Regions from separate parts of the Kitasatospora sp. NPDC057595 genome, predicted to be linked through region 1. Evidence: riboswitches for the same ligand, from Rfam matches in the RefSeq annotation. Region 1 holds a riboswitch; the other holds the start of a gene.

What was found. Region 1 has a riboswitch for S-adenosylmethionine ahead of ACFU9E_RS22505 (aminotransferase class V-fold PLP-dependent enzyme). Riboswitches for the same ligand answer to the same signal wherever they lie in the genome.
Region 2: linked by a shared signal. The riboswitch ahead of thrC (threonine synthase) and the one ahead of ACFU9E_RS22505 (aminotransferase class V-fold PLP-dependent enzyme) in region 1 are both predicted to bind S-adenosylmethionine.

What each region holds. Positions count from the first base shown of each region.
Region 1 is NZ_JBHVGL010000015.1:42,486-48,135, forward strand. It holds gene ACFU9E_RS22490 (hypothetical protein) at 126-389, opposite strand; gene ACFU9E_RS22495 (rhomboid family intramembrane serine protease) at 592-1,440, shown strand; gene ACFU9E_RS22500 (Lrp/AsnC ligand binding domain-containing protein) at 1,437-1,718, shown strand; gene ACFU9E_RS22505 (aminotransferase class V-fold PLP-dependent enzyme) at 1,735-3,099, opposite strand; SAM riboswitch class IV at 3,151-3,268, opposite strand; gene trpD (anthranilate phosphoribosyltransferase) at 3,376-4,452, opposite strand; gene ACFU9E_RS22515 (hypothetical protein) at 4,641-5,066, opposite strand; gene ACFU9E_RS22520 (heme-copper oxidase subunit III) at 5,460-5,650, shown strand, end outside.
Region 2 is NZ_JBHVGL010000002.1:80,960-86,609, reverse strand. It holds gene groL (chaperonin GroEL) at 1-212, opposite strand, end outside; gene ACFU9E_RS03775 (cold-shock protein) at 526-729, opposite strand; gene ACFU9E_RS03770 (MoaD/ThiS family protein) at 1,315-1,590, opposite strand; gene thrC (threonine synthase) at 1,662-2,942, opposite strand; SAM riboswitch class I at 2,959-3,090, opposite strand; gene ACFU9E_RS03760 (glucosyl-3-phosphoglycerate synthase) at 3,265-4,272, shown strand; gene ACFU9E_RS03755 (trehalose-6-phosphate synthase) at 4,311-5,650, shown strand, end outside.

The DNA.
Region 1 (5,650 bases):
CCGATCCTGGTCCAGCGGGGTACGGCCCCCGGCCGCCGTCCCCGTCACACTCCGTGCGTTCTCTCTGTATTGTCCCGTGCGGCGGTCGGCCATGCCCCGCACCGCCCGCCGCACGGATCAGGCGATCAGGCCTGCTCGGAGCCCTCGGCGCCGTCGGCCGCGCCCGGGCGGGCGACCAGTTCGACCTGGTCCACCGCGTTGCACCAGCGGCAGCGCACCGACTCGACGGTCTCGCTGAGCACCTGGGTCTCCTCGATCTTCGACTCGCCGGCCAGGTCGAAGTGGAGGAACTCGGTCACCCGGGCGGTCCGGGTCACGTCGAAGCGGGTCAGGTTGCCGCAGAGCGTGCAGCGCCAGCGCGTCTCGGCGGTCAGGGCGGGGACGGTCATCGGGGGTCCTCTCGGGTGGTCCCTGGGTGGGCTCAGGCGCTCCCCCCGGAGCCCCGGCGTCGGCGGCGGGAGGCGGGATTGCCCGCCCCAAGCCTATTGCCTGGGGCAACCTTCACGGCCACCGGCCGACCGGCCCGCGGCGGGTAGCCCACCTGCCGTAACCGCGCGGTGCCCGCCGCGTGCCGGAGGGATGCTGGGGCCCATGGCCCTCCCGGTCCTCCCCGACCGCACCGGCGTGCGCCGCGGCCGGCCGGCCGCCGCCGCACCGGCCGTCTGCTACGCGCTGATCGCGCTCAACACCGCGGTCTTCCTGCTCGGACCGGCGGCCGGGCTCAACCCGCTCTACGGCCACGGCCGGACCCGGGTCTGCGCGGAGCAGCGCTACGAGCAGCGCTGGGGGGCCGTCCCCGCCGAACTGCTGACCGGTCGCCCGCTGACCGCCGGCCAGCTCGCCGAGGCCCCCGACCCGGTGCCCGGCTGCCCGGCCGCGCCCACCCCGGGCAAGCACCCGGCGCTCTCCGTGCTCAGCGCGCTCTTCCTGCACGGCGGCTGGCTGCACCTGCTGGGCAACCTGCTCTTCCTGCACGTCTTCGGCCCCACCGTGGAGCGGCGGCTGGGTCGCCCCCGGTTCCTCCTCTTCTATCTGGCGTCCGGTGCGCTGACCACCTACGGCTTCGCGCTGGCCGAGGCGCACTCGCCGGACGCGACCCGGGTGCTGATCGGCGCCTCCGGGGCGATCTCCGCCGTGCTCGGCGCCTACCTGCGCTTCCACCCGCGGGCCCGGGTCACCACGCTCGTCCCGCTGCTGCTCTTCCTCCCGCTGCGCTTCCCGGCCTGGCTGGTGCTCGGGCTCTGGTTCGCCCTCCAGTGGTGGTCGGTGCATTCCGCCGGGCCCGGTGTGGCGTACGTGGTGCACGTGATCGGTTTCGCGGCCGGGTTCCTCTACGCCTGCACCCTGACCGGGCGCCGGCCCCGGGCCACCCGCCCCCGCGACGGTGCCGCCGCCGCCCGATACGCTGGCGGCACCTCACAAAGGAGTACGCCACCGTGATCACCGCCATCGTCCTGATCAAGACCAGCGTCGACCGCATCCCGGAGATCGCCGAGGCGATCGCCGCCATCGAGGGCGTCAGCGAGGTCTACTCCGTGACCGGTGGCTACGACCTGGTCGCGATGGTGCGGGTGGGCCGGCACGACGACCTCGCCGAGGTGATCCCCGGCCGGCTCAACAAGGTCCCGGGCGTCGCCCACACCGAGACCCAGATCGCCTTCCGCACCTACTCCCAGCACGACCTGGAAGCGGCCTTCTCGATCGGTCTGGACGAGTAGCGCCGTCGGCGGGGCCTCAGCCCTCCCGGCGGGTGTCCGCGACGCAGCGGCCGCCCTCGTTGCGGTAGGTCCAGGCCGCGCCGTCCGTGACCAGCTCGCGGACGGCGGTCAGGAACCGGTCCACGTGCTCGTCCGGGGTGCCCGCGCCGAAGCTCACCCGGATCGCGTTCAGGCTGCGCTCGCCGGGCAGCGAGGGCTCCGGCGCGCCGCACTCCGAGGGCGCGGCCTCCTCGTCGCCGAGCAGCGTGCGGACCAGCGGGTGGGCGCAGAACAGGCCGTCGCGCACCCCGATGCCGTACTCGGCGGACAGCGCGGCCGAGAAGTGCGAGCTGTTCCAGCCCCGGACGACGAAGGAGAGCACGCCCACCCGGTCCGAGTCCGCGCCGAACAGGTTCAGCACCCGGACCTCGGGGATCTCGGCCAGCCCGGCCTTCAGCCGCGCGACCAGCGCGCGCTCACGGGCCTCCAGCGCGTCGAACCCGGCCTCGGTGAGCGCCCGGCAGGCCGAGGCGATGGCGTAGGCGCCGATGACGTTGGGCGAGCCGGCCTCGTGCCGGGCCGGGCCGGTGTGCCACTGCACGGCCACCGAGCCGTCGGCCTCCCGGGCCACCGTGCGGGTGGCGCCGCCCCCGGCCAGGTACGGGTCGGCCGCGTCCAGCCAGTCGGCCCGGCCGGCCAGCACCCCGGCGCCGAACGGCGCGTACAGCTTGTGGCCGGAGAAGGCGATCCAGTCGACGTCCAGCTCGCGCACCGAGACCCGGTGGTGCGGGGCCAGCTGCGCGGCGTCCAGCACCACCCGGGCACCGTGCCGGTGGGCGGTGCGGGTCAGCTCGGCGACCGGCCAGAGCTCACCGGTGACGTTGGAGGCGCCGGTGACGCAGAGCAGCTTCGGGCCCTCGGGCGAGGCGGCCAGCGCGGCGTCGAAGGCCTCGACCGCCTCGGCGTGCGAGCGGGGGGCGCGCAGGTAGGTGACGGGCAGACCGGCGTGCGCCCAGGGCAGCAGCGAGGCGTGGTGCTCGGTCTCGAAGGCGAACACCTGCGTCCCCGCCGGGACGGCGCCGGCCAGCAGGTTGAGCGAGTCGGTGGTGGCGCGGGTGAAGACCACCTGGTCGCCCTCGCGCAGGTCGAGGAACTCGGTGACGGTGCGGCGGCTCTGCTCGAACAGGTCGGTGGAGAGCTGCGACAGGTAGCCGGCGCCGCGGTGCACGCTGCCGTAGTACGGGGCGTAGGCGGCGACGTCGTCCCAGACCCGCTGGAGCGCCGGGGAGCTGGCCGCGTAGTCGAGCGCCGCGTAGCCGACCTTGTCACCGTTGGCGAGCGGGACCTGGACGTCGTGGCCGAGGACGGCGAGGGGGGCGCAGAGAGAGGTGCCGATGGACATGAGGATGCACTCCTGTACGGGTCAGGGACCCCGGGAGTGCTGTCGGTCCGGCGTCCGCGCTTGCCACGCGGACGATGCGCCACGTGACCCGGTCCTCACCCAGGGCACCCCGCCACGGACGGAGGGTTGCCGGACAGCCAGCTGGGGCTTGACGCTGTCGCTCATGACCTGGCGAAGACTCTAGGTCGCGTCCGTCCCGCGGTCAAACAGGAGTCCGCATCCCGGACAGCCGGAGGGGCCCGGGGGAGGCTGCTCCCCCGGGCCCCGACCACCGCGTCACGGCCGGGCGGTGGCCTCCGACCAGTGCTTCAGCAGATCGCCCGCCGCGCCGGAGTCGATGGCCGCGGCGGTGCGCCGCATGGCCGTCCCGAGCTGCTCGGCGAGCGGCGCGCCGGTCAGCTCCAGTGCCACCAGCGCGGCCGCCGAGTTCAGCAGCACCGCGTCGCGCACCGGCCCGTGCTCCCCGGCCAGCAGCCGGCGCGCGACCTCCGCGTTGTACGACGGGTCCCCGCCGCGCAGCGCCTCGATGCCGACCGGCTCGATGCCGACCTCGCGCGGGTCGAAGGTGGTCTCGGTGACGGCGCCGTCCCGGACGATCCAGACCCGCGAGGTGGTGGTGATGGTGAGTTCGTCCAGCCCGTCGTCGCCCCGGAAGACCAGCGCGCCGGCACCGCGCTGCGCCAGCACCCCGGCGATCAGCCCGGCGAGGCGGGTGTCGAAACAGCCGATGGCGTGCGAGGTCACCCGGGCCGGGTTGGTGAGCGGGCCGAGGATGTTGAAGGCGGTCGGCACCCCGAGTTCGCTGCGGGCCGGACCGGCGTACCGCATCGAGGGGTGGAAGGTGGCCGCGAAGCAGAAGGTGAGCCCGACCTCCTCGGCGATCTCGGCGACCCGGCGCGGGCGCAGGTTCAGGCTGATGCCCAGCTTCTCCAGCACGTCCGAGGAGCCGCTCGCCGAGGAGGCGGCCCGGTTGCCGTGCTTGACCACCTTGGCGCCGGCCGCCGCGGCGACGATCGCCGACATGGTGGAGATGTTGACGGTCTTGGCCCGGTCGCCGCCGGTGCCGACGATGTCCACCGCCGGACCGGGGATGGACAGCGGCTCGGCGTGCGAGTACATAGAGTCCACCAGGCCGGAGATCTCGTCGACCGTCTCGCCCTTGGCCCGCAGCGCCACCATGAAGCCGGCGATCTGCACCGGGGAGGCCTCCCCGCTCATGATCCGGTCCATCGCCCACGCGGTGGCCGCGCGGTCGAGGTCCTCCCCCCTCAGCAGCGCCGACAGGATGTCCGGCCAGGTGCGGACCACCTGCGCGGGCTCGCTACCGCCGTTCGCAGGGTGCACGTTCACCATGGCTGACTCCAGCTCTCGCTCCCCGCGGACGGGGAAGGACGTAGGGACGGAGTCAGCCTATCGAGCGGCGGGTGCCGGGGCTCCGCCGTTCACCCTTCTTCTCTTGTACTGAGACGCGAGGTGAGACGGCCGCCCCGGAGCACCGCCCCGGACGGCCGGACCGGACGGCCGGGCCCGGCCGGGCCCGGCTACCGCGAGGCGGGCGCCCGCTTGGCCAGCCGCGCCCGCAGCAGGGCGGCGACGGCCTCGGCCAGCGCCACCGGGTCCACCGGCTGGGAGATCGCCGCGTCGGCCCGGCTCCAGGCGGCCAGCCAGGAGTCCTGCGGCCGGCCGATCAGCACCAGCAGCGGCGGGCAGCCGTAGATCTCGTCCTTCAGCTGCCTGGCGAGCCCGAGCCCGCCGGCCGGCACCGCCTCGCCGTCCAGGACGCAGAGGTCGATGCCGCCCTTCTCCAGCGCCTTGAGCACCGCGGGAGTGGTCGCGCACTCCAGGTAGTCCAGCTCCGGCAGGTCCTCCGCGGGCCGCCGACCGAGAGCGGTCAGCACCTGCTCGCGGGTGGTGCGGTCGTGGCTGTAGACGAGAACGGTCAGCGTCTCGTCGGTCGTGTACGCCATGGGCCTGCTCCCTCACGTGTGATCCGGACCACGTTCGCCTCTCCCCGGATGCTACTCCCGATCACCCGCCGCCGAGCCCTTCCCGCGAGATCCTCCTCGAACCGCCGCCGCCCGCCACTGGTCCGGGCGGAGCACGGCGCGTCACCCCCGCCCGCACGGACCACCCGTACGGCGGACGGGTGGTCTCTCCCCTTACTACCGACGGCCCCGCAGGAGCGCCGCGACACGCCGCCAGAGCCCCCGGAAGGGCCTTCGAGGAACCGTCAGAAAAGGGACACGCCGCTGCTCAGCACGGGTGGGTGCGGTCTGCGGGGTGCCAGGGGGGCATACCGCACGCACCGGACACTCCGAGGGAGACCCCCCGGCGTGAAGACGGAATAAGGGACCGACATAATGTCCGTCGTGGCGACAGCAACAGCAGTAGAAACCGGGCACGCGCACGGATCGGTCAACCGGCCGAACATGGTCAGCGTCGGAACGATCGTCTGGCTCAGTTCCGAGTTGATGTTCTTCGCGGCCCTCTTCGCGATGTACTTCACGCTCCGCTCCGTCAAGGGGCCGGAGTTCTGGACCGAGAAGGCGCA
Region 2 (5,650 bases), on a different contig from region 1:
TCCGCACCGATCTTCTCGTACGGGTCCTCGAGCTCGATCTCCTTGGCGATGGAGACACCGTCGTTGGTGATGGTGGGGGCGCCCCACTTCTTCTCCAGAACGACGTTGCGACCCTTGGGGCCGAGCGTGACCTTCACGGCGTCGGCGAGCTGGTTCATGCCACGCTCAAGGCCGCGGCGAGCTTCCTCATCAAAGGCGATGATCTTGGCCATCTGAAGTGGTCCTCCGGGACACGGTCGACTGCTCGGACCAAGGGGTGCCCGCGACGGACGGCCCTGGTGTGCGGGGGTCCATTCCCCTACCGCTCCCGGGGGCCTCACCGACCCGGTCCGCTTATCACTCTCAAGCTCTGAGTGCTAACGCCAATGATTAGCACTCTGGGTGGGCGAGTGCAAGCCCAATCGACGATCCGCGAGCCGCGCGGACATGACGGCGGGCCCGTGCGACATGCGTCGCACGGGCCCGCCGTGAAGCAAGAGGTGCACCAGCCGATGGGCCGAGCCGAACTCCTGGGTGTCGGAAAGGTCAGACCGCCGCGCGGACCATGTCCGCCTGCGGGCCCTTCTGCCCCTGAGAGATCTCGAACTCGACCCGCTGGCCCTCCTCAAGGGTGCGGTAGCCGTCCATCTGGATCGCGCTGTAGTGGACGAAGACGTCCGCACCACCGTCGACCGCGATGAAGCCGTAGCCCTTCTCCGCGTTGAACCACTTGACGGTGCCCTGAGCCATTCCGAACTCCCCTAGTGCTGTGCTGGCCCTTCACGCCCCCGCAGGTCTGCGGGCGCGGGTCTGGTTGGCTGCCGGCCCGGGGAACCCCCCCTGGGCGCGGCCGTGCACGCCGCGATCCTCCCGATGTCGCCGAACGGCATCCGGCGAACGGGCGATTGCGTCGACCGCGGCTGAATGTATCCGGATCGACGCCCTCTGCAACAGGCCCAATGTCGGGGAATTCACCCGGCATCATGGGGGACAGGACGGACATAAACACCAGGAAAGCCGCATTTCCCGCCGGACATAGCGGACGTATTACCAGAAATCCCGGTCAGAATTCTGACACCGGCCTGACATGTTTCCCGGGCCCCGGACCCCGGCACCGGCCCCACTGGGCGGACACCGGCGGTGGTGGCGATGCGGTGGATTCGTTCCCGGATGAGCGGAAGGGCGGCCTCTGTTCCCGGTCGAGCGACACTTTACTCCGACCGGCACCGAAAATATTCCCGCCAAAATACGCGCGGCTGTCCGCGGCACGGAATTCCGTGCCGCGGACAGCCGGAGACGGTGCGCCCGCCCCGGAGGGAACGGGCGCGCGCGGGATCAGCCGCCGGCGACCGCCGGGATGATCGAGATGTTCGCGCCGTCCTTGATCTCCGTCGCCAGGCCCTCGGCGAAGCGCACGTCGTCGTCGTTCACGTAGACGTTGACGAAGCGGCGCAGCTTGCCGGTGTCGTCCAGGATGCGCGCGGCGATCCCGGCGTGGTTCTTCTCCAGGTCGGCGATGACCTCGCCCAGCGTGCCGCCCTCGGCGGGCACCTCGCTGGCGCCGCCGGTGTAGGTGCGCAGGATGGTCGGGATGCGGACGTTGGCGCTCATGGGGGTCTCCTCGTTGCGGGCGCGCGGGCGGGGCTGGGGGCGGGACGGGTGGGACGTGGGTGGCGCGAGGGTCAGGCGGTCGCCAGGCCGGCGTCCCGGAAGGACTCCAGGTTCGGCCGGATCACGGCGGTCATCCCGGCCTCGGAGACGGCGTCGAGGGTCTTCAGGCCGTCACCGGTGTTGATCGCGACGGTCTCCTTCGACGGGTCCAGCTGCCCGGTCTCGACCAGCTTCTTGAGCACGCCGATGGTCACGCCGCCCGCGGTCTCCGCGAAGATGCCCTCGGTGCGGGCCAGCAGCCGGATCGCGGCCACGACCTCCTCGTCCGTCACGTCCTCCACCGCGCCGCCGGTGCGCCGGGCGATGTCCAGCACGTACGGGCCGTCGGCCGGGTTGCCGATCGCCAGCGACTTGGCGATGGTGTCCGGCTTGACCGGCCGGATCACGTCGTGGCCGGCCTTGAACGCGGCCGAGACCGGCGAGCAGCCCGCCGCCTGGGCGCCGAAGATCCGGTACGGCCGGTCCTCGACCAGGCCGAGCTTGATCAGCTCCTGCAGACCCTTGTCGATCTTGGTGAGCTGCGAGCCCGAGGCGATCGGGATCACGATCTGCTCCGGCAGCCGCCAGCCGAGCTGCTCGCAGATCTCGTAGGCGAGCGTCTTGGAGCCCTCGCCGTAGTACGGCCGCAGGTTAACGTTGACGAAGCCCCAGCCCTCGCCGGCCGGGTCGCCGATCAGCTCCGAGCAGAACCGGTTCACGTCGTCGTAGTTGCCCTCGATGCCGACCAGCTCGCCGCCGTACACCCCGGCCATCACGACCTTGCCCTGCTCCAGGTCGTGCGGGATGAACACGCAGGACCGGAAGCCCGCCCGGGCCGCCGCCGCGCCCACCGCGCCGGCCAGGTTGCCGGTCGAGGAGCAGGAGAGCGTGGTGTAGCCGAACGCGCGGGCCGCCTCGATCGCGCAGGCCACCACGCGGTCCTTGAAGGAGTGGGTCGGGTTGCCGGAGTCGTCCTTGACGTGCAGCTGGGCGGTGAAGCCGAGCTCGCGGCCCAGGTTGTCGGCCTTCACCAGCGGGGTCCAGCCCGGGTTCAGGTTCGGCTTGCCCGCGACGTCCGCGGGCACCGGCAGCAGCGGCGCGTAGCGCCAGATCGACGCGGGACCGGCCTCGATCCGCTTGCGCAGCTCCTCGGCGCCCTCGCTGCCGAAGTCGTAGGCGATCTCCAGCGGGCCGAAGCACTCCAGGCACGCGAAGCTGGGACCGAGCGGGAACTTGGTGCCGCACTCCCGACAGGACAGCTGGGCGGCGGGGCCGAGGTCAACGGTGACGGGTACGGCGGTGTCGATAGCCATGGTGGCGAGGCCTCTCTCCTCATCTTCCCCGTGACGCGGTCGCGCCCGGGCCGGAATTGGCACCTGTCCCGCCGGGGCTCGAAGCCGACCGTGCGAGAAGGTTGCCGGGACGTCAACGGGCCGTTCCCTCAGTCCCTCTGGATGAGCTCTGTGAAGTTGTGGTCCTGCTCAGCGGTGACCCCGGCGTGCGAAGGTCCGACCGCTGTACGAAGACTGTATCCGAAGGCGTCAACCCCGAACGGCACCGTCCGCCACGCGAGATGCCCCGTCCCACCAGGCCCCGTACCCGACCCCCGCACCCGACCCCGCCGAGGAGCGCACCGTGCCCGCCGAACCGACCCCCGAGCTCCTCCCCGAGACGGCGTCCTGGCTGCGCCGGCGCTCGTGGAGCGCGGCCGACCGCCCGGTGCACACGCTGCCGGCGGCCAAGCGCGCGCTCGGCCCGGCCGGCACCGTCAGCGTGGTGCTGCCCGCGCTGGACGAGGAGGCCACCGTCGGCGAGATCGTCCGGGTCATCCGCCGCGAGCTGATGGAGCGGCTGCCGCTGGTCGACGAGCTGGTGGTGGTCGACTCCGGCTCCGCCGACGCCACCGCCGCGGTCGCCGCCGAGGCCGGTGCCACCGTCGTCCACCGCGACGCGATCCTGCCCCGGATACCCGCCGCCCCCGGCAAGGGCGAGGTGCTCTGGCGCTCGCTGCTGGTCACCCGCGGCGAGATCGTCTGCTTCGTGGACGCCGACCTGCGCGAATTCGACCCCGCCCTGGTCTCCGGCATCATCGGCCCGCTGCTCACCGAACCGGACATCCAGCTGGTCAAGGCGATGTACGACCGGCCGCTGGAGACCGACGGGGCGGTCGTACCGGCCGGCGGCGGCCGGGTCACCGAGCTGGTCGCCCGCCCGCTGCTCAACCTGCACTGGCCGGAACTCGCCGGTTTCGTCCAGCCGCTCGGCGGCGAGTACGCGGCCCGGCGCTCGCTGCTCGAACGGCTGCCCTTCCCCACCGGCTACGGAGTCGAACTCGGCCTGCTGGTCGACGCGCTGGAGACGGCCGGCCTGGACGCGCTCGCCCAGGTGGACGTCGGCGTGCGCCACCACCGGCACCAGGACGGCCAGGCGCTCGGCCGGATGGCCGCCACCATCTACCGCACCGCGCTGGAACGGCTCGACCGCACCCACCGACTCAAGGCCTCCGCCGACCTGCTCCACCCCCGGCTCACCCAGTTCACCCGCGACCCGCGCACCCGAGCCTTCACCGCCCACACCCACCCGGTCACCGCCACCGAACGCCCGCCGATGCACACCGTCCCCGAGTACGCCACCCGGCGCTGAGGGGTTTGCCACCCCGGACCCCCGGCAACCAACCAACCATGGGCCCTGACACGACCGAGCGTTCGAATCCGACCGGCGCAGCCCCCGTCCTGGTGGCGTCCAACCGGGGGCCGGTGTCCTTCGGCACCGCGGACGACGGCACGCTGACGCTCCGCAGAGGCGGCGGAGGCCTGGTCTCCGGGCTCTCCGCGATCGACGACCCGGACGCCGTCTGGGTCTGCGCCGCCCTCTCCGACGCCGACCGCCGGGCAGCCCGGGAGGCCCCGGACGGCCGCCTCGACCGGGCCGGCCACGACGTCGGCGGGCAGGCCGTCCGGATGCTCGACATAGACCCGCGGACCTTCGCCCAGGCCTACAACGGCATCGCCAACTCGACCCTGTGGTTCGTCCACCACCTGCTCTGGGACACCCCGACCGCCCCCGCCTTCGACGCCGGCTTCCGCGCCGAGTGGCAGTCCTACACCGCCTACAACACCGCCTTCGCCGAGGCGCTCGCCACCGAGGCCGCCCCCGGCGCCGCCGTCCTGGTGCAGGACTACCACCTCTCGCTCGTCCCGGCGCTGCTCCGCGCCGCCCGCCCCGACCTGCGGATCGGCCACTTCTCGCACACCCCCTGGGCGCCGCCCGAGTACCTGCGGCTGCTGCCCGACGACATCGCCGAGGCCGTCCTCACCGGCATCCTCGGCGCCGACCGGGCCGGCTTCCTCACCCGCCGCTGGGCACTCGCCTTCGCCGACTGCTGCGAGCGTTTCCTCGGCGCGACGGTCGACCGCGAGGCGCTCACCGTCACCCACGCCGGCCGCACCACCGCCCTCGGCGTGCACGGCCTCGGCGCCGACGCCGACTTCCTGCGCGAGCGCGCCCACCGCCCGGACGTCGACGAGCGGCTCGCCGCCCTGCGCGCCGCCGTCGGCGAGCGCCGCACCGTCGTCCGGGTCGACCGCACCGAGCTGAGCAAGAACATCGTCCGCGGCTTCCTGGCCTACCGGCACCTGCTGCGCACCCGCCCCGAGTGGCGGGGCCGGGTGGTGCACATCGCCTTCGCCTACCCGTCCCGCACCGACCTCGCCGAGTACCGGGCCTACACCGACCGGGTGCGGGCGCTCGCCACCGAGATCGACGCGGAGTTCGCCACGCCCGACTGGAAGCCGCTGATCCTGCACGTCGACGACGACTTCCCGCGCTCGCTGGCCGCCTACCGGCTGGCCGACGTGGCCCTGGTCAACCCGATCCGGGACGGCATGAACCTGGTCGCCAAGGAGGTCCCGGTGGTCTCCGACCGGGGCTGCGCGCTGGTGCTCTCCCGGGAGGCCGGCGCGCACGCCGAACTCGGCGAGGACGCGCTGAGCGTCAACCCGTACGACATCGTGGCCACCGC